4 regions of the Nocardia sp. SSK8 genome follow, and region 3 is predicted to be linked to each of the others. Evidence: riboswitches for the same ligand, from Rfam matches in the RefSeq annotation. Region 3 holds a riboswitch; each other region holds the start of a gene.
What was found. A riboswitch is a leader RNA that binds a small molecule or an ion and turns the genes downstream of it on or off. The one in region 3 is predicted to bind S-adenosylmethionine.

Region 1 (4,716 bases), on a different contig from region 3:
GCGGGCTCTCGGATCAGACCCAGGGCATGTTCAACCTGGAGTTCCAGCGCTCGGGTGATCTGGTGAGCCTCAGCGGCCGCGTCGACCTGGAGTCGGTGCCGCCGCACGGCTCCGACGTGCAGTTCTCCATCGCCTTCCCCTCGCGCGTGGCCAAGACCAACGGCACCCGCGAGGGCGACAACACCGTGTCCTGGAAGCTGCCCGCCGGTGAGGTGTCGACCCTGCGCGCGGAGGTGAAGTACGCCGATCCGAACACCCGCTCGTTCGCGGGCTGGGCCGGGATCGTCGGCGGCATCACCCTCGCGGTCGCGGCGCTGGTGGCCGGGATGGCCTTCCGCGACCGCAATGCCGGGCCGCCCAACGCGCCGCGCGGCCGTTTCTCCCCGAGTGAGATGTGGCGCGATATCGCCGCCCGCAGGCTGGGCCGCTGACATGGGCGCGGCGGGCCGCTCGCTGACCTGGCTGGGCACCGGCCTGGCCGCGCTCGGCGCGAGCACCGCCGTCTACAACCTGGTCACCCTGCGTACCCTGCCGCGCCGGGTCGCGGGCGTGATCGAACCGGTCACCGTGTGCGTGCCCGCCCGCGACGAGGCCGCGCGCCTGCCCGCGCTGATCGCGGATCTGCGCGCGCAGACCGGAGTGCCGCGGCTGCGGGTGCTCATCCTCGACGACGCCTCCACCGACGGCACCTACGAGGCCGCGCTGTCCGCGATCGGCGGCGACGACCGGTTCACCGTGCTGCGCTCGGCCGCCCATCCCGCCCCCGGCTGGACCGGCAAGGCCGCCGCCTGCGCGCGGCTGGCGGCCCGCGCCGACGCGGCCGCGCTGGTCTTCGTGGATGCCGATGTGCGGCTGGCCCCGCAGGCGATCGCCGCGGCGGTCACCGAATTGCGCAGGCGCGGCGCGGGTCTGGTGTCGGCGTGGCCGGTGCAGGAGTCGGGGTCGGGCACCGAGCATCTGGTGCAGCCGCTGCTGGCCTGGTCGTGGGCCTCGACCCTGCCGGTGGGCCCGGCCAATCACAGCCTGCGCCCGTCCACCGCGGTGGCGTGCGGGCAGTTCCTCGCCGTCGACGCCGAGGCGTACCGGGCGGGCGGCGGGCACGCGGCCGTCGCCGCCAGCGCCACCGAGGATCTCGATCTCGCCCGGGCCCTGCGCCGGGCCGGGCACCGCACCGCCCTGGTCACCGCGAGTCACGCCGCGCGGACCCGCATGTACACCGGCGCCGACGAACTCACCAACGGCTATACCCGCTGGCTGTGGTCGGCCTACGGCGGGCGCATCGAGGGTGGTGCCGCCATCGGCCTGCTGCTCGCCCTGGCCTATTGGCTGCCCCCACTGGCCGCGCTCCTCGGCCGTGGCCGCACCCGGCGGGCGGGCGTGCTGGGTTACCTGGCGGCCGTCACGGGCCGGATCGTCGCCCGCGGCACCGAAACCCGCCGCCCACCCGGCCGGACCGACGTGCTCTCCGCCGCGGCACACCCCATCGCCGTCGGCCACTATCTCGCCCTGTGGGTCCGTTCGCACCGGCACCACCGCAGCGGCGACCTGCGCTGGAAGCAGCGCCCGCTGGTCACCCCCGACACGTCGATCTCCCTGCGCGCCTAGCCGTTCCGGACCGATCAGGGGACCTCGGTGATGCCGATGGTCGGGAAGAAGAAGCAGGACTTGCCCGCGTTATCGGTGGTGCCGAAGACCGCCGCGAGGACGGTGCCGTGGCCGGTATCGACCGGGACCGCGCGCACCCCACCGAGCGGGATCGCGGCGAAGAAGAAGTCGCGGATGGTGTTCTCGGCGAGAGGCCGTAGTTCCACCGGCACTTCGGGCGGCACCATGGCGCGCACGATCTCGGCGATCGAGCCCATCGAGGCCAGGCCGCCGCGCCCGGTGCTGAGATTGAGCCACGCCACCTGCATGCCCGCGGTTTCGGTGGCGGGCGTGTCGGGGGCCATGCCGTAGGGCAGGAAGGTGAACAGCGTCTGGCCGGATTTCACGGCCGTCAGGTCCAGGCCGGGGATCGGTACGGCGTTGCTGGGCCACGGGCCGGGGACCGCCCCCGCGACGGCGGGGACCAGGCCCATGCCCTCGCCCGCGCAGTTCGCCGCGACCGTGGGATACAGGAACGGCTGCACGCCGAGCGCTTTCAGTGTCTCGACCACGGTCTGGTAGGCGCCGAGCAGGTCGGCGGGGCCCGCGGTGGCGGCGGGCGCGTCGCGGGTGACGGCCGGGGTGGCCGGTTGGGCGACGGCTGCGGGGGCGGCCAGCAACACCGTGGCGGCGCAGGCCGTCAGGGCGGTCAGCACGGGAATACGACGCGGCACGATCACGGCGCAACTCCTCATCGTCGGCCCCCGCGGATCCGACGCTACTCCGCGAAACCCCTGATCCGGCCGAGAGACACGGCACCGTAGACCCTCCGATGCCGCGCAAGTATGCCCGCCCCACGCCGCGCGCCCAACCGCTGCGCTCACGGTGATTTCTACCGTTGTGAAGTATCCGGCCGGTGCCACATGCTGGTTCAGCTCCGAGCAGCCGGAGCGCAACCATCCAGAGCGACCGAGAGACCTGGCTCGACGACGTCGCAGCAACCAACCCGTCACGGGTGGGTGCTTCTGCCCGGTCCGATGGAGGGCTCACCCCGTGCCACGCATTCCCTGGAGTCACCCCGTGATCCGTCCTCGCCATCGCCTCGCCGCTCTCGCCGGAGCGCTCGCCGCCGTCACCACCGTGGTGGCCTGCGGCAGCGACACCGCGGGAACCGGCGGTGACGCCGGCCCGCCGCGCCCCGGCGGCACCCTGCGCTACGGCCTGTCCGGCGCGCCGACCTGCTCGGACCCGGCCCAGTCGGGTACCAACCAGACCATCTACGTGGCCCGCCAGATCGTCGACTCGCTCACCGATCAGGACCCCGCCACCGGCGAGATCACCCCGTGGCTGGCGCGCAGCTGGGAGGTCAGCCCCGACGCCAGGGTATTCACCTTCCACCTGGCCGACGGCGTCACCTTCAGCGACGGCACCCCGCTCACCGCCGACTCGGTGCGCGACACCTTCGACGCGGTCATCCGCCTCGGCGGCGTCGAGGCGCCGCTGGGCGTGAGCTACCTGGCCAACTATGTCGGCACCACCGCGGTCGACAAGCTCACCGCGCGCGTCGAGTTCAGCCAGCCGAACGCGCAGTTCCTGCAAGCCTCGTCCACGCCACAGCTGGGCATCCTGGCCGCCTCGACCAATGCCAAGGGCGCCGAGGAACGCTGCTCGGGCGACAATATCGGCAGCGGCCCGTTCACCTACGCCGAGTACAAGCAGGACATCTCCGCGACGCTGGCCAAGCGCACCGGATACGACTGGGGCTCGGCCGTCTTCGGGCACCAGGGCGAGGCCTATCTCGACCGCATCGAGTTCACCGTGGTGCCGGAGTCGGGCGTGCGCACCGGCAGCCTGTCCTCCGGACAGCTCGACGCCATCAGCGACGCGCTGCCCCAGGACGCCCCGCAGATCGAGGCGACCGGCGGGCGGATCCTGTCCACCTCGAACCCCGGCACCCCGTTCGGCCTGCAGTTCAATGTGACCCGCGGTCCGCTGCGCGACCCGGCCGTGCGCCAGGCGCTGCTGCCCGCCCTGGACCGCCAGCAGCTCGTCGACACCGTGCTCGGCCCGCAATTCAAGCCCGCCACCTCGGCGCTGGCCTCGGCCACCCCGGCCTACCTCGACCAGTCCGCGCGACTGGCCTACGACCCCGCGAAGACGGCATCGCTGCTGGATCAGGCGGGCTGGGTCCCCGGCGCCGACGGCATCCGGGTCAAGAACGGGGAGCGGCTGAGCTTCGCGGTGACCTTCAGCCAGGTGTTCGCGGGCAACCAGGCGGTGCTGGAGCTGGTGCAGCAGCAGCTGCGCCAGGTGGGGGTCGACCTGAAGCTGGACCTGGTGTCGACGCCGGAGGCCATCGCGCGCCAGAACGCCAAGGACTACGACGCGGTCTACGGCAACTCCACCCGCGCCGACGGTGACATCCTGCGCACCTCCTTCGCCCTGGCCGGGCGCAATCTGAACGCGCGCGGCCCGATTCCGGCCCTGGATCAGGTACTCGACCAGCAGCTGGCCACCACCGACACCGCCGCGCGGGCCGCGCTGATCGCGCAGGCCCAGCGCGAGGTGCTCGACAACGGCCTCGCCCTGCCCACCGTCGAGCTGTCCCAGGCGATCGGCGCGGCCGGGCACACCCAGGACCTGACGTTCGAGGCTTCGGCCCGGCTGCAGTTCTTCGACACCTGGCTGAGCGGGCACTGAGATGAGCGAGGTGGTCGCGCGGCGCCCGGCCGGGCTGCCCCGGTACGTGGGTTCGCGGGTGCTGCAGGCGCTCTGGGTGCTGTGGGCGGCGTTCACGATCTCGTTCGTGGTGCTGTATCTGCTGCCCTCGGACCCGGTATCGATGGCGGCCGACATCAGCAGCGGCACGCCGATCGACCAGGCCGCGGTCGCGGAGATGCAGGCGCGCTACGGGCTGGACCGGCCGCTGTGGGACCAGTACGCGACGGCGCTGGGTCATGCCGTCACCGGTGATCTCGGGCGGTCCATCGCCTCCGGGCAACCGGTGACCGAGGCGCTCACCGACGCGCTGCCGTCCACCCTCGCGCTGGCCTCGCTGGCACTGCTGTTCGCGGTGGCAGGCGGGACGGCGCTGGCCTTCGCGGCCACCTACACGCGCCGTCCGTGGCTGCG
Region 2 (4,716 bases), on a different contig from region 3:
GGCGACCGGATCGGAGTCGGTCAGCGGACGGTGTCGAAGATCGAACACGGCGAGATCGAACGGTCACGCCTCGAGACGATCCGCAAGTACGTCGAGGGGCTCGGCGGCGAAGTCGAAGTGGTGGCGCGATTCGGCGACGAGGCTTTCACCATCGCCTGAGGGGCGCAACTATGGTGATCACCGATTGGGGGTGGGGATGCGTTATGAGGAGGGCCAGCGGCTTCGCGTGGACAGCGAGGACCTCGTCGCTCGATTGAGCATGGACGATGACAGCGAGTTCGGTCCGGCACCGCTCGTGCTCCGGCTGAACCTGAAGGACCCTAAGTGTTCGTGGTCGGTGGGATCGAGGACGTGACCGCCAGGATCGAGATCGGGAGGTTCGCGTGATGTCCCTCGATGGCTGGGCGCGTCAGTCGATGATGAGGTTCGGGCGGTAGTGGCGGAAGGCGGCCAGGATCTGATGGGCGGAGGCATCCAGGACCGGTGGGCTCAAGTTGAGATGCCCGGATTTGACGCCCATCCTCACCTTGGACAGCAGCCGGGCCCGCGGCGAAACCTGGGCGTAGTAGGACGCTGGGTCGTGTAACCAGACGTGGATCCACTCCGCCTTGGATCCGCCGGAGAGCCTCTGGACAGCGAACTCCACACGGGCGACCTCGTTCCATCCGACCCACACACCGTGCCGGTCCATCAGCCCTTCCGCGGTCAGGACGAGTTCCGGCCGGGGCCGAACCAGCCGGGTCGCCGCATAGCCGCCGCCGAGGATCGAGAACGGGACCGTCACCGCGCTCGCGATCAGCGGTATTAGAGGGACGTCGTGGGTTCCGGTGAACTCTGCCCAGACGGCCCAAGCACCTGCGCACCCCATGAGCACCGCCACCACGATTATCGCCCACAGATACAACGGCGCCGGTTGGAAAACCGTCGCGGGCTTCCCCCCGACATACATGAGGGAAGTGTAATTCCTTACTCGCCCAAGCTAACTCAAAGCGTGGTCGAGGTCGGTGAGGAGGTCTTCGATGTCCTCGAGGCCGACCGAGATGCGGACGACGCCGTCGCTGAGGCCGATGGAGGCTCGGCCTTCGGGGCCCATGGCTCGGTGGGTGGTGGTGGCGGGGTGGGTGATGAGGGTTTTGGCGTCGCCGAGGTTGTTGGAGATGTCGATGACGCGCAGGCGGTTCAACACCTCGAAGGCGCGCTTCTTGCCGCTTTCGCCCGCGAGTTCGAAGGTGACGACGGTGCCGCCGCCGGACATCTGGGACTGGGCCAGGGCGTGCTGGGGGTGCGATTCCAGGAAGGGGTACTTGACCCAGTTCACGGACTTGTTCGTCTCCAGGAACTGGGCGACCTTCAAGGCGGAATCGGTGGACTGGCGCACGCGCAGGGGCATGGTCTCCAGGCCCTTGAGCAGGGTCCAGGCGTTGAACGGGCTCAGGGCGGGGCCGGTGTGGCGCATCAGGTTCTTGACGGGGCCGTCGATGTAGTCCTGGGCGCCGAGGATGGCGCCACCGAGCACGCGGCCCTGGCCGTCGATGTGCTTGGTGCCGGAGTAGACGACCACATCGGCGCCGAGTTCGAAGCCGCGCTGCAGCAGCGGGGTGGCGAAGACGTTGTCCAGCACCACCTTCGCGCCCGCGGCGTGGGCGAGCTCGGTGACCTTGCGGACGTCGACGAGAGTCTGCATCGGGTTGGCGGGGGTCTCGAAGAACACCGCCTGGGTGGGCACCGAGAGGGCCTGTTCCCACTGTTCGAGGTCGTCACCGTCGACGAAGACGGTCTCCACACCCCAGCGCGGCAGGATCTCGTTGCACACCACGAAACAGGAACCGAACAGGCTGCGCGCGGCCACGAGCCGGTCGCCCGCCTTCAGCAGCGCGCCCAGCGCGGTGAAGACCGCCGACATGCCCGAGGCGGTCGCGAAGGCGGCCTCGGCGCCGTCGAGCAGGCGGATGCGCTCCTCGAACATGGCCACGGTCGGGTTGCCGTAGCGGGAGTAGACGAAGTGCTCGACCTCGCCGGTGAACGCGGCCTCGGCGGCCTCGGCGCTCTCGTAGACGAAACCCGAGGTCAGGTACAGCGCCTCGGAGGTCTCCTCGAAACCGGAGCGGCGCAGACCGCCGCGGACGCCGAGGGTGGCGGGGCCGACGCCCTCGGGCAGTGGCTTGTCGAACGAACCACCGGTGATCATCTGCTGTCTCCCTTATGCCTGGCGCCACGGCAGGCCGACCGCGCGCCAGCCCACGCTGCCGCGCTGACCGAACGCGTCGGGTCCGCCCTCGAAACCGTCCAGCACGTTGTAGGACGGGGCGATGCCCGCCGCGGTCGCCACGGTCGCCGCGCCGATGGAGCGCTGACCGGAACGACACAGGAACACCACGGGAGCGTCGTCCGGCCGCCCGGCCAGCGCCTGCTCGAGCTCGGCGCCGAAGTTCGGGTTGCGCGTGCCGGTGCCGTCGACCCACTCGATGAAGTGGGCCGGGCGCTCGATGGAGCTGGTGTCGGGGATGCCGATCTGCGCCCACTCACCTTCGGTGCGCACGTCGACCAGCACCGCGCCGGGATGCTCGGTCAGGATCTCCCACGCCTTCTCAGGGGTGATGTCGCCGGCGTAAGTCATGTCGAACCTCCTGCGTGAATCCGCTCTTGCCGTGCCGGAACTCCGGAACACACGGCCAGGTCGTCACCCGGAGCACCCCACCGCGGAGGAGGGTTGCCGGCCAGCGAGCCGGGGCTTGGCGCTGGCACTCATGACCTTGCGATCCGAGATTGCCCCGGCACAGGTCACCGTGTCAAACGATCAGGGCGTGCAGACCAGCCAGGTGCCGTCGACCCTGGTCAAGTTCCAGGTGCTGGTCGAGGACGTGTCACCGACCTGGACGGTGGCGTCGATCTTGGCGCGGTCGCCGTTGACGGTCGGGTTCTGGAAACCCTTCTTGTCGATCGTCACCGCCGATTTCGGGCCGCCGAGGCGCTCGGTGAGGCCGGATTTCTGCTCGTCGAAGCCGGGACAGGCGACACCCTGCGGCGGACGCAGCTCGCTGCGTGAGCGCGCGTCGATATAGTTGGTGACGGCGGCCGCGAGCCGGTCGGCCTCTGTGACATTTTTCTCAGCGGGCGAGAGCAAGCCGCCCAGCACGATGCCGATGAGCACCAGAACCGCGATGACCGCGGCCGCGACGAACGGGACGATGGATCGCTTGTCGGTCTGATCCACCACCACGGGCTGCTCGTCCGAGCCTGTTCGCTCCTCGTTCATGTGCTAATCCTGACAGACCCGGTGCGGGCAACCACACCGCGCGCCGGGTGGCCACAACGCCGCAGATAGAATCGCGGAGAATGCGGCCCGCTGCCGAGGTCCACAGGCAGCTGCCAGCAGCCGGATCGCCAACTTAGCCTAAGCTAAATTGACGCCGTCAACAGTTCTCGACCAAAGGGTGCGCGTAGAAATGACCGAACAGAGTGCAGCGACTCGCCCACTTCGCATCGCGATCGTGGGTGCCGGCCCGGCCGGTATCTACGCCGCCGACGCGTTGATGAAGTCCGATGCCGAGGTGTCGATCGACCTCTACGAGCGCATGCCCGCGCCGTTCGGCCTGATCCGCTACGGCGTCGCCCCCGACCACCCGCGCATCAAGGGCATCATCACCGCCCTGCACAAGGTGCTCGACAAGGAGCAGGTGCGCCTGCTCGGCAATATCGACTACGGCACCGACATCACCCTCGACGACCTGCGTCAGTTCTACGACGCGGTGATCTTCTCCACCGGCGCCAACGCCGACCGCGCGCTGCCCATCCCGGGCATCGACCTGGACGGCTCCTACGGTGCCGCCGACTTCGTGTCCTGGTACGACGGCCACCCCGACGTGCCGCGCAGCTGGCCGCTGGAGGCCGAGAAGGTCGCCGTGCTCGGTGTCGGCAACGTGGCCCTGGACGTGGCCCGCGTGCTGGCCAAGACCGGTGACGAGCTGCTGCCCACCGAGATCCCGCCGAACGTCTACAAGGGCCTCAAGGCCAACAAGGCCGTCGAGGTGCACGTGTTCGGCCGCCGCGGCCCCGCGCAGGCCAAGTTCACCCCGCTCGAGCTGCGCGAACTCGACCACTCGCCGACGATCGAGGTCATCGTCGATCCCGAGGACATCGACTACGACGAGGGCTCGGAGGCGGCGCGCCGCAACTCCAAGCAGGTCGACATGGTCGCCAACACCCTCGAGCAGTGGGCGATCCGCGACCAGGGCGACCGCCCGCACAAGCTGTTCCTGCACTTCTTCGAGTCGCCCGCCGAGGTCATCGGCGAGGACGGCAAGGTCGTCGGTCTCAAGACCGAGCGCACCCAGCTCGACGGCACCGGCAACGTCAAGGGCACCGGCGAGTTCAAGCAGTGGGACGTGCAGGCGATCTACCGCGCGGTGGGTTACCTGTCGCAGAACGTCACCCAGCTGCCCTTCGACGACCAGGCGGGCACCGTGCCCAACGAGGCCGGTCGAGTGCTCGCCGACGAGGCCGCCGAGGGCTCGGCCCGCTTCATGCCCGCCACCTACGTGACCGGCTGGATCAAGCGCGGCCCGGTCGGCCTGATCGGCCACACCAAGGGTGACGCCAACGAGACCATCGCCTGCCTGCTCGACGACGCCAAGGACTTCACCCCGGCGCCGAAGCCCGAGCTCGACGCGGTGACCGAGTTCCTGGAGAGCAAGGGCATCCCGTTCACCACCTGGG
Region 3 (4,716 bases):
CGCCGCGATCACCGGCGCGCCGACCACCACGCCCAGCGCGTACGCGGAGACCGCGTGCCCGGCGGTCGGCTCGGAGATGCCGAAGCCCGTCGCGATATCGGGCAGCAGCCCCATCGTCACGAACTCGGTCGTCCCGATCCCGAAACCACCCAGCGCCAGCGCCAGCATCGCGGGAAGGTGCCAGCCGGTGCGGGGCGCCGCGCGGTCGGCGGTGGGGGTAGCAGTCACGCTTCCATGCAACGGCCGCGCGCGGCCCACCGCATCCCGGAGCGGGCGTGAGTTGGGTCTCCCCACGAGAAAGGCGCCCGCATCGGATTCGATACGAGCGCCTCGCCCAGCCGTACGATTCCGCGGTTCGGCGCGGAACCAGGCTTACTGCTTCAGGGCCCTGGCCAGGTTGACGTCGAGCGCGCCCAGGAACTCCTCGGTGCTCAGGTAGCCCTGGTCGCCGCCGACGAGCAGCGCCAGGTCCTTGGTCATCTGCCCGCCCTCGACGGTCTTGATGACCACGTCTTCCAGCGCCTGCGCGAAGCCGATCACCTCGGGGGTGTTGTCCAGCTTGCCCCGGTGCTCGAGCCCGCGGGTCCAGGCGAAGATCGACGCGATCGGGTTGGTCGAAGTCGGCTTGCCCTGCTGGTGCTGGCGGTAGTGCCGGGTGACGGTGCCGTGCGCGGCCTCCGCCTCACAGGTCTTGCCGTCCGGGGTGAGCAGCACCGAGGTCATCAGACCGAGCGAACCGAAGCCCTGGGCCACGGTGTCGGACTGCACGTCGCCGTCGTAGTTCTTGCAGGCCCAGACGTAGCCGCCCTCCCACTTCATGGAGGAGGCGACCATGTCGTCGATGAGACGGTGCTCGTAGGTCAGGCCCGCCGCGTCGAACTCGGCCTTGAACTCGGCGTCGAAGACTTCCTGGAAGGTGTCCTTGAACATGCCGTCGTAGGCCTTGAGGATGGTGTTCTTCGTGGAGAGGTACACCGGGTAGTTCTGCTGCAGGCCGTAGTTGAACGAGGCCCGCGCGAAGTCCTCGATGGACTTCTTGAAGTTGTACATGCCCATGACGACGCCGCCGTCCTCGGGCATCTTCACGACCTCGTGCACGATCGGCTCGCTGCCGTCCTCCGGCGTGAAGGTCAGCGTGACGGTGCCCGCCTCGTAGACCTTGAAGTCGGTGGCGCGGTACTGGTCGCCGAAGGCGTGGCGGCCGATGATGATCGGCTTGGTCCAGCCGGGCACCAGGCGGGGCACGTTGGAGATGATGATCGGCGCGCGGAAGATGGTGCCACCCAGGATGTTCCGGATGGTGCCATTGGGCGAGCGCCACATCTTCTTGAGGCCGAACTCCTTCACCCGCGCTTCGTCCGGGGTGATGGTGGCGCACTTGACGCCGACGCCGTGCTTCTTGATGGCATTGGCCGCGTCGACGGTGACCTGGTCGTCTGTCTTGTCGCGGTACTCGATGCCGAGGTCGTAGTACTCGAGGTTCACGTCGAGATACGGATGGACCAGCTTGTCCTTGATGAACTGCCAGATGATCCGGGTCATCTCGTCGCCGTCGAGTTCTACGACGGTACCTTCAACCTTGATCTTGGACATGGATCTTCGTGTCCTCCTAGGATGGTGCCCTCATTGCACGGCCAGGCGAACACGCTTGTGAGCGGACCCCAGCTGTTCCAACAGACAACGTATATGCCCCGCGTTGTCTGCGGGACGTGTGGTGCAAACAAGACAAGCGTACTGCTGCCCCGGACCTCACCGCGATGGGAGGGCCCGCTGTGCGGGACTGCCCTGGGACGAGCCCGTCCAGCTTACCCACCGGCCCGCGCGCGCCCATCTGGTCCGGTCCAGTGCACTGAGCTCGGGCGGACTCGCGGGCAACACGCCGGGTGGCCAGTGATGTTGGCGATGAAAACGGGGGAAATTTCCGCACGGATGAGATCGCCGGTTAACATGACGGCAAGGTCATGAGTACCAGCGCCAAGCCCCGGCTCGCTGGTCGGCAACCCTCCAGCTGCGGTGGGGTGCTCCGGGTGATGACCGGGCTCTCGAAGGTCGAGGGCAAGCGCGCGTTCGCAGGAGGCCCCCATGTGTTGTTGTCCGTCGATCCGACCCAGTTGACGAATACCCCGGCGCACAACCCTGGAGCATTTTCATGACCGACTCTGCCCTGCCCGAGAACTGGACCTTCGAGACCAAGCAGATCCACGCGGGCCAGGCCCCCGACGCGAGCACCAACGCGCGGGCACTGCCGATCTACCAGACCACCTCCTACACCTTCCGCGACACCGATCACGCCGCAGCGCTGTTCGGGCTCGCCGAACCGGGCAACATCTACACCCGGATCATGAACCCCACCCAGGACGCGGTCGAGCAGCGCATCGCCGCGCTCGAGGGTGGCGTCGCCGCGCTGCTGCTGGCCTCGGGCCAGGCCGCGGAGACCTGCGCGATCCTGAACCTGGCAGGCGCGGGTGACCACATCGTGTCCAGCCCGCACCTCTACGGCGGCACCTACAATCTGTTCCACTACTCGCTGCCCAAGCTGGGCATCGAGGTCTCCTTCGTCGAGGACCCCGACGACCTGGCCCAGTGGCAGGCCGCGATCCGGCCCAACACCAAGGCCTTCTACGGCGAGACCATCGCCAATCCGAGCAGCGCCGTATTCGACATCCCCGGCATCGCCGAGGTCGCGCACGCGGCGGGCCTGCCGCTCATCGTCGACAACACCGTCGCCACCCCGTACCTGATCCAGCCGCTGGCCCACGGCGCCGACATCGTCGTGCACTCGGCCACCAAGTACCTGGGCGGGCACGGCGCTGCGGTCGCGGGCGTGATCGTCGACGGCGGCACCTTCGACTGGACCGTGCGCGACGCCGAGGGCAACGCGCGCTTCCCCGGCTTCACCGAGCCCGACCCGAGCTACCACGGCGCCGTCTTCGCCGACCTGGGCGCACCGGCCTTCGCGCTCAAGGCGCGCGTGCAGCTGCTGCGCGATCTGGGCGCGGCGGTGTCACCGTTCAACGCCTTCCTGATCGCCCAGGGCATCGAGACGCTGAGCCTGCGGGTGGAACGTCACGTGGCGAACGCCGAGGCGGTGGCGAAGTTCGTCGCCGAACAGCCGGGCGTGGAGACCGTGTACTACGCGGGCCTGGAGTCCTCGCCCTGGCACGAGCGGATCAAGCGGCTGGCACCCAAGGGCGCGGGCGCGATCGTGGCCTTCGAGCTGGCCGGGGGCGTCGACGCGGGCAAGAAGTTCGTGGACGCGCTCAGCCTCCACAGCCATGTAGCTAACATCGGTGATGTGCGTTCTCTCGTGATTCACCCGGCCTCGACCACGCACTCGCAGTTGACGCCGGAAGAGCAGCTGGCCGCCGGCGTGACTCCGGGGCTGGTGCGGCTCGCGGTGGGTATCGAGGGCATCGACGACATCCTGGCCGATCTGCGGGCCGGTTTCGCGGCGGCGACGACGTGACTGTGAGCACCGAATCGCCGATCGCCCGTCCCGCTGCCGGGGTGGCCCTGCTGCCACCACCGGACGGGCGTCTCGGCGTGGTCGCCATCGGGGACGTGACGCTGGAGAACGGCGCCGTGGTCCCCGATGCGCGGCTCGCGGTGCAGCGCTGGGGCGAGCTCTCGCCCACCCTGGACAATGTGGTGCTGGTCGAGCACGCGCTCACCGGCGACTCCGCCGTCATCGCCAGCCCGGACAATCCCGCGCCGGGCTGGTGGGAGGGCATGGTCGGCCCCGGTGCGCCGATCGACACCGACGAATGGTGCGTGATCGCCACCAATGTGCTCGGCGGCTGCAAGGGCAGCACCGGCCCGGCCAGTCCGGCCCCCGACGGAAAGCCGTGGGGCACCCGCTTTCCCGACCTGACCATCCGTGACCAGGTGACCGCCGAGGCGCAGTTGCTCGACCTGCTCGGCGTCGAGCGCCTGGGCGCGGTCGTCGGCGGGTCGATGGGCGGCATGCGGGTGCTGGAGTGGATGATCAGCCGCCCCGCGCGGGTGGCCGCGGCGCTGGTGCTGGCCGTGGGGGCCAGGGCCACCGCCGATCAGATCGGCACCCAGACCACCCAGATGGCCGTCATCAAGGCCGACCCGGACTGGCAGGGCGGCGACTACCACGGCACCGGCCGCGCGCCGATGACCGGCATGGGCCTGGCCCGGCGCATCGCGCACCTGACCTACCGCACCGAGGGCGAACTCGACCACCGCTTCGCCAACTCGCCTCAGGGCGACGAGGACCCGTGGACCGGCGGCCGCTACGCGGTGCAGAGCTACCTCGAGCACCAGGCCGACAAGCTCTGTCAGCGCTTCGACCCGGCCACCTATGTGCTGCTCAGCGAGGCGATGAACCGCCACGACATCGGGCGCGGACGCGGCGGGATCGCCGCCGCGCTGGCCTCGACGCCGGTGCCGTGTGTGGTCGGCGGTGTCGACTCCGATCGCCTGTATCCCCTGCACACCCAGGCCGAGCTGGCCGAGGGCCTGCCGGGCTGCGCGGGGCTCGAGATCGTGCACTCGCGCGACGGCCACGACGGCTTCCTCACCGAGGCCGCCGCCGTCGCCAAGCTGCTCACCGAGACCATCCGGATGGCCCGCGAGAGCCGCTGAGGCTCAGTCCGGCACCGACCCGCCCACCAGCACCACCACCGAGCGGACGAAGTCCTGTAGGCGTTCGCGCGGATACTCGTCGGGATCGCTGACGGCCAGGCGCCC
Region 4 (4,716 bases), on a different contig from region 3:
ACTTCTCGGCGTCCTTGGCGGGGTCGAGATAGCGGGCCAGGCCGACACCGCCGATGACCAGTTCGCCGGTCTCGCCCTCGGGGACGGGGGTGCCCTGTGCGTCGACCACCGCGAGATCCCAGCCGTCCAGCGGGAGGCCGATGCGCACGGGCATGGTGCCGTCGAGCTGGGCGGCGCACGCGACGACGGTGGCCTCGGTGGGGCCGTAGGTGTTCCACACCTCGCGTTCGGCGCCCGCCAGCCGTTCGGCCAGTTCCGGCGGCACCGCCTCGCCGCCGAAGATCAACAGCCGCACCGATTCCAGCGCCTCGGCGGGCCAGGTGGCGGCCAGCGTGGGCACCGTGGAGACGATGGAGATCGCGCGGCGCATGAGCCACGGGCCCAGGTCGGCGCCGGTGCGGACCAGATCGCGCGGGGCGGGGACCAGGCAGGCGCCGTGGCGCCAGGCCAGCCACATCTCCTCGCAGGAGGCGTCGAACGCCACCGACAGGCCAGCGAGCACGCGGTCGCCGGGGCCGATCGGCTTGTGCCGCAAGAACAGTCGCGCCTCGGCGTCGACGAAGGCGGCGGCATTGCGGTGGGTCACCGCGACGCCCTTGGGGGTGCCGGTCGAGCCGGAGGTGAAGATGATCCAGGCGTCGTCGGCGGGGGCGGGCAGGGTGTCCCAGTGCGCGTCGCCCGCGGCGGTGGTGGCCGACTCGATGCCGTCACCGGTGGCGATCGCGCTGACGCGGGCCTCGCCGAAGACCAGCTTGGCGCGCTCCTCGGGGTCGTCGGCGTCGACGGGGACGTAGGCGGCGCCGGAGTAGAGCACGGCCAGAATGGTGACGTAGAGCGCGGCCGAACCCGAGGGCATCCGCACGCCGACCCGGTCGCCCGGGCGCACGCCCGCCTCGACGAGCTCGGCCATCCTGGCCTCGACGGCGGCGATCAGTTCCAGATAGCTCAGCACCACGGTGCCGTCGTCGATCGCGGGTGCGTCGGGGTGGGTCTGGGCGGTGCTGGTCAGGATGTCGACCAGGGTGCGCGGCGCGGCCGCCAGATCGGCGCGCAGCAGCGGATCGCGGAGCAGCTCTGCCCCGAATTCGGTGTGTGGCTCGAGCATCGCGCTGCGTCCACCTCTCATCGGTTGACCCCCATCGGTGTCTGTTGTTTCACGGTCGGGTTACCGGAGGGCAAACGGGATGGTCACCAGATGCCAACGGTACTCGCCGGACGGTGTGCCGGACCGGTGCGCGGCCGGTGCCGCGCCGGTGCTCACGTGGACGGATCCGCCTCGTCGCCGAGCGCGGTGAGGACGAGCCGGTGCAGGGTGACCTGCTCGTCGGGGTCGAGGCGGTGCAGCACGCGGGCGGTGGCCTCGGCGATCAGCTTGTCGGTGCGCTTACAGCGTTTGCGGCCCGCGTCGGTGACGCGCAGCCGGTATTTGCGGCGGTCCTTGCCGTCGCGGGTGCGCTCTACCAGGCCCGCGCCCTCCAGGGCGTCGACCAGACGGACCACTTCGCTGCGGTCGATGCCGAGCGCCTCGCCGACCTTCTTCTGGGTCAGGTCGGCGTTCTCGGCGATGAAAGTGAGCACCCAGTGGTCGCGCAGCGGGAGGTCGATCTCGGTGTGCAGGGCCTTGGTGAGTCGTGCGAGCGCGTACACCGGGTAGCGCGGCAGACCGCGGACGGCGTTCGGGTTCGAGGACATGGCGGCCACTCTAACAAATAGTGGGTGAACTCAATCATTTGGCGGTTCCATCGTGGAGTCATCCGATGGTTGCGGGAGTTCGCGCGCGAGGGCAATCCGGGGGCAATCGCGTGTCGTGGCGAAGGGGCCTGTCGGGCAGCGATTTTCCGGGCGGCGGAATTCGGTGGTTGACAGCCGCGGCGATCGTCTGTCACTCTCGTTGCAGGTCACGAGTACCAGCGACAAGCCCCGGCTAGCTGGTCGGCAACCCTCCTCCGCGGTGGGGTGCTCCGGGTGACGACCTGGCCGCCGTCCGCAGTGGGCGCGGCAAGCGCGGACTCGGAGCATCCCTCGGGAACGAGTCCCTGAACCGACGGGATTTCGTCATGACCGCAGTAATCGACCCCACCTGTGCCCTCGTCGCCGTCTCCGGCGCCGACCTCCAGGTGCCGCTGGTCCAAGGCGGGACCAGCACCTACGCCAACTTCGACTACGCGGCGAGCGCGCCTGCGTTGAAGCAGGTCACCGACCGGATCTCGCAGCTGCTGCCGTACTGCGCCAGCGTGCACCGCGGCGCGGGTTACGCCTCGCGGATCTCCACCGAGTGCTACGAGGCCTCGCGCGGGGCGGTCGCCCGGTTCCTCGATGCCGACGACGACCAGGTGGTGGTGTTCACCCGCAACACCACCGACTCGCTGAACCTGCTGGCCGGGTGCGTGCCGGGGGAGACCGTGGTGCTCGATATCGAGCATCACGCCAACTTCCTGCCGTGGACCGCGCACGGGCGACGGGTCGTGCAGGCCGCCGACACCGTCGAGGAGACCATCCGCCGGGTCGTCGCCGAGCTGTGCAGCAAGCCCGCCGCGCTGCTCGCCGTCACCGGGGCGTCGAATGTCACCGGGGAGGTGCTGCCGCTGGAGCGGCTGGCCACCATCGCGCATCTGTGTGGTGCGCGCATTCTCGTCGACGCGGCCCAGCTCGCACCGCATCGCCGGATCTCGTTGCGCGATACCGGCATCGACTACCTCGCCTTCTCCGGCCACAAGCTCTACGCGCCCTTCGGCGCCGGGGTGCTGGTCGGGCGCCGAGACTGGCTGGACGCGGGCGAGCCGTACCTGGCCGGTGGCGGCGCGGTGCGCTCGGTGGGTGTGGACGCGGTGCAATGGGCTCCCGCGCCGCAGCGGCACGAGGCCGGATCGCCGAATGTGCTGGGCGCGGCCGCCATCGCCGCCGCCTGTGACGCGTTGGCCGCCATCGACCCGGCCGAACTCGTTGCGCACGAACGCTTCCTGGCCGATCGGCTGCGCGAGGGACTGAGTGCTCTGCCCGGTGTCTCGCTGGTCAGCATCTGGTCCGACAGCCCGGACTCCGTCGGCATCGTCGCCTTCACCGTCGACGGGTACGCCCCCGGCCAGGCCGCCGCCTACCTCTCCGCCGAACACGCCATCGGCGTCCGCGACGGCCGCTTCTGCGCCCACCCCCTGCTCGCCCGCCTCGGCCTCGACGCCGCCCTGCGCGCCAGCATCGGACTGGGCACCACCCCCGCCGACGTCGATCGCCTGATCACCGCCGTCGCCACCCTCGTCACCCAGGGCCCCACCTGGGACTACGCCGCCACCGATGGCCTCTGGAACCCCACCCCCGAAACCCGCCCCCTCACTCCCGATGCCTCGGTCGGTGCCGCGCCCTGCCTGATCGGCTGACTTCGCGACGGTCGGGCCCGCGCGGGTCCGGCCGCGCCGAAGTCCTCGGTGTTCCGGCCGGACCGCTTCATCGTGTCGATGCTCGACCGGCTCCCGCAGTGCTCGAAACAGGAATGTTTGACGCGCCGCCCGTGTGGGTAACAGGACTTCGGCCGGTCGCGATGAGCCCCGAAACAACGCTCGGATTCGTTAGGGGACACCGTGACACGACCGACTCAGCCGCCCGATCCCTGGGCCCGTCCGCCCAGACCACAGGACAAGAAGCGCCGGTGGCCCTTGATCGCCGGGATCGGGGTCGCCGGTGTGGTCGGTCTGGCCGCGATCGGCGGGCTGGCCGACGACGGCGCGGACACGAAGACCTCGCCCACTCGCGTCGTCGAGGTGTCGACCACGACCCGCACGTCGTCGACGACGGTCGCGTCGACCACCACCGCGACCCCGACCACCACGGCGACCCCGACCACCACGGCGCCCGCCATCGCGAACGTCACGCCGACCACCACCGTCGATGTCCCCGTGGTTCCCGTCGCTCCGACAACGACGACCGCCGCACCCCCGCCGCCGGTCGTCATCCCCGCACCGACAACCACCGTCGACCTCCCCGCCCCGCCCGCTGCCCTCGTCCCCGAACCGGAAATCCCTTCGTCGCCCAGCGTCTACTACAAGAACTGCAAGGCCGCGAAAGCCGCAGGCGCCGCCCCGCTGCACCGCGGCGACCCGGGCTACCGCTCCGATCTCGACCGCGACGGCGACGGCGTGGCCTGCGAGTAGCGGACTACTGCTCGGTCGCGACGGCCCGGAGCGAATCGCCTGCCTGGACGTGACCGGCGAGCCTCGTCGACAGCGTGAAGGAGAACTCACCGGCGGGAGAGGGGAAGACGCCGGTAACGCGGAACTCGCTCGTGGCCGCGGTCGTCGTCCGATCTGTGTCAGGTGTCGAGGGCGGTGGGGCGGTGGTATTTGCCGTTGTAGTAGAGGAGGGGGGCCGCCGAGGGGGATTCGTGGGTTTCGTCGTGGACTCGGGTGACCAGGGCGATGGCGATGGTGTGGTCGCCGATGTCGATGAGTTGGTGGAGGGTGGCGCGGAGCCAGATGGGGGTGCCGTGGAGGACGGGTTCGCCGGTGTCGAGGGGGGTCCACAGGGAGCGGTCGGTGAAGCGGTCGGCGGCGGTGCGGGAGAAGCGGTGGGCGAGGTGGTGCTGGTGTTCGCCGAGGAAGTGGATGACCACCGAGCCCGCCTCGCGCAGGGCGGCGATGCTCGAGGAGGTGTGCGCGATGTTGAACGAGACGAGTGGGGGTTCCAGGGAGAGGGAGGCGAAGGAGGTCGCGGTGAAGCCGACTG

Region 1: another riboswitch for S-adenosylmethionine. It lies ahead of WA675_RS19205 (ABC transporter substrate-binding protein); the one in region 3 lies ahead of WA675_RS15755 (bifunctional o-acetylhomoserine/o-acetylserine sulfhydrylase).
Region 2: another riboswitch for S-adenosylmethionine. It lies ahead of WA675_RS25420 (rhodanese-like domain-containing protein); the one in region 3 lies ahead of WA675_RS15755 (bifunctional o-acetylhomoserine/o-acetylserine sulfhydrylase).
Region 4: another riboswitch for S-adenosylmethionine. It lies ahead of WA675_RS24475 (aminotransferase class V-fold PLP-dependent enzyme); the one in region 3 lies ahead of WA675_RS15755 (bifunctional o-acetylhomoserine/o-acetylserine sulfhydrylase).

The regions. Positions count from the first base shown of each region.
Region 1 is NZ_JBAGKD010000010.1:86,106-90,821, forward strand. Features, by position in the region: gene WA675_RS19190 (LppM family (lipo)protein) at 1-431, shown strand, start outside; gene WA675_RS19195 (glycosyltransferase) at 433-1,605, shown strand; gene WA675_RS19200 (hypothetical protein) at 1,620-2,324, opposite strand; SAM riboswitch class I at 2,538-2,628, shown strand; gene WA675_RS19205 (ABC transporter substrate-binding protein) at 2,668-4,284, shown strand; gene WA675_RS19210 (ABC transporter permease) at 4,319-4,716, shown strand, end outside.
Region 2 is NZ_JBAGKD010000018.1:16,162-20,877, reverse strand. Features, by position in the region: gene WA675_RS25435 (helix-turn-helix domain-containing protein) at 1-159, shown strand, start outside; gene WA675_RS25430 (hypothetical protein) at 410-883, opposite strand; gene WA675_RS25425 (O-succinylhomoserine sulfhydrylase) at 980-2,188, opposite strand; gene WA675_RS25420 (rhodanese-like domain-containing protein) at 2,201-2,617, opposite strand; SAM riboswitch class IV at 2,635-2,753, opposite strand; gene WA675_RS25415 (Rv0361 family membrane protein) at 2,798-3,256, opposite strand; gene WA675_RS25410 (FAD-dependent oxidoreductase) at 3,447-4,716, shown strand, end outside.
Region 3 is NZ_JBAGKD010000007.1:165,958-170,673, forward strand. Features, by position in the region: gene WA675_RS15745 (MFS transporter) at 1-168, opposite strand, end outside; gene WA675_RS15750 (NADP-dependent isocitrate dehydrogenase) at 373-1,593, opposite strand; SAM riboswitch class IV at 1,958-2,068, shown strand; gene WA675_RS15755 (bifunctional o-acetylhomoserine/o-acetylserine sulfhydrylase) at 2,150-3,466, shown strand; gene metX (homoserine O-acetyltransferase MetX) at 3,463-4,611, shown strand; gene WA675_RS15765 (TetR/AcrR family transcriptional regulator) at 4,615-4,716, opposite strand, start outside.
Region 4 is NZ_JBAGKD010000016.1:18,672-23,387, forward strand. Features, by position in the region: gene WA675_RS24465 (Pls/PosA family non-ribosomal peptide synthetase) at 1-1,105, opposite strand, end outside; gene WA675_RS24470 (MarR family winged helix-turn-helix transcriptional regulator) at 1,258-1,692, opposite strand; SAM riboswitch class IV at 1,897-2,011, shown strand; gene WA675_RS24475 (aminotransferase class V-fold PLP-dependent enzyme) at 2,058-3,374, shown strand; gene WA675_RS24480 (excalibur calcium-binding domain-containing protein) at 3,576-4,145, shown strand; gene WA675_RS24485 (flavin reductase family protein) at 4,304-4,716, opposite strand, start outside.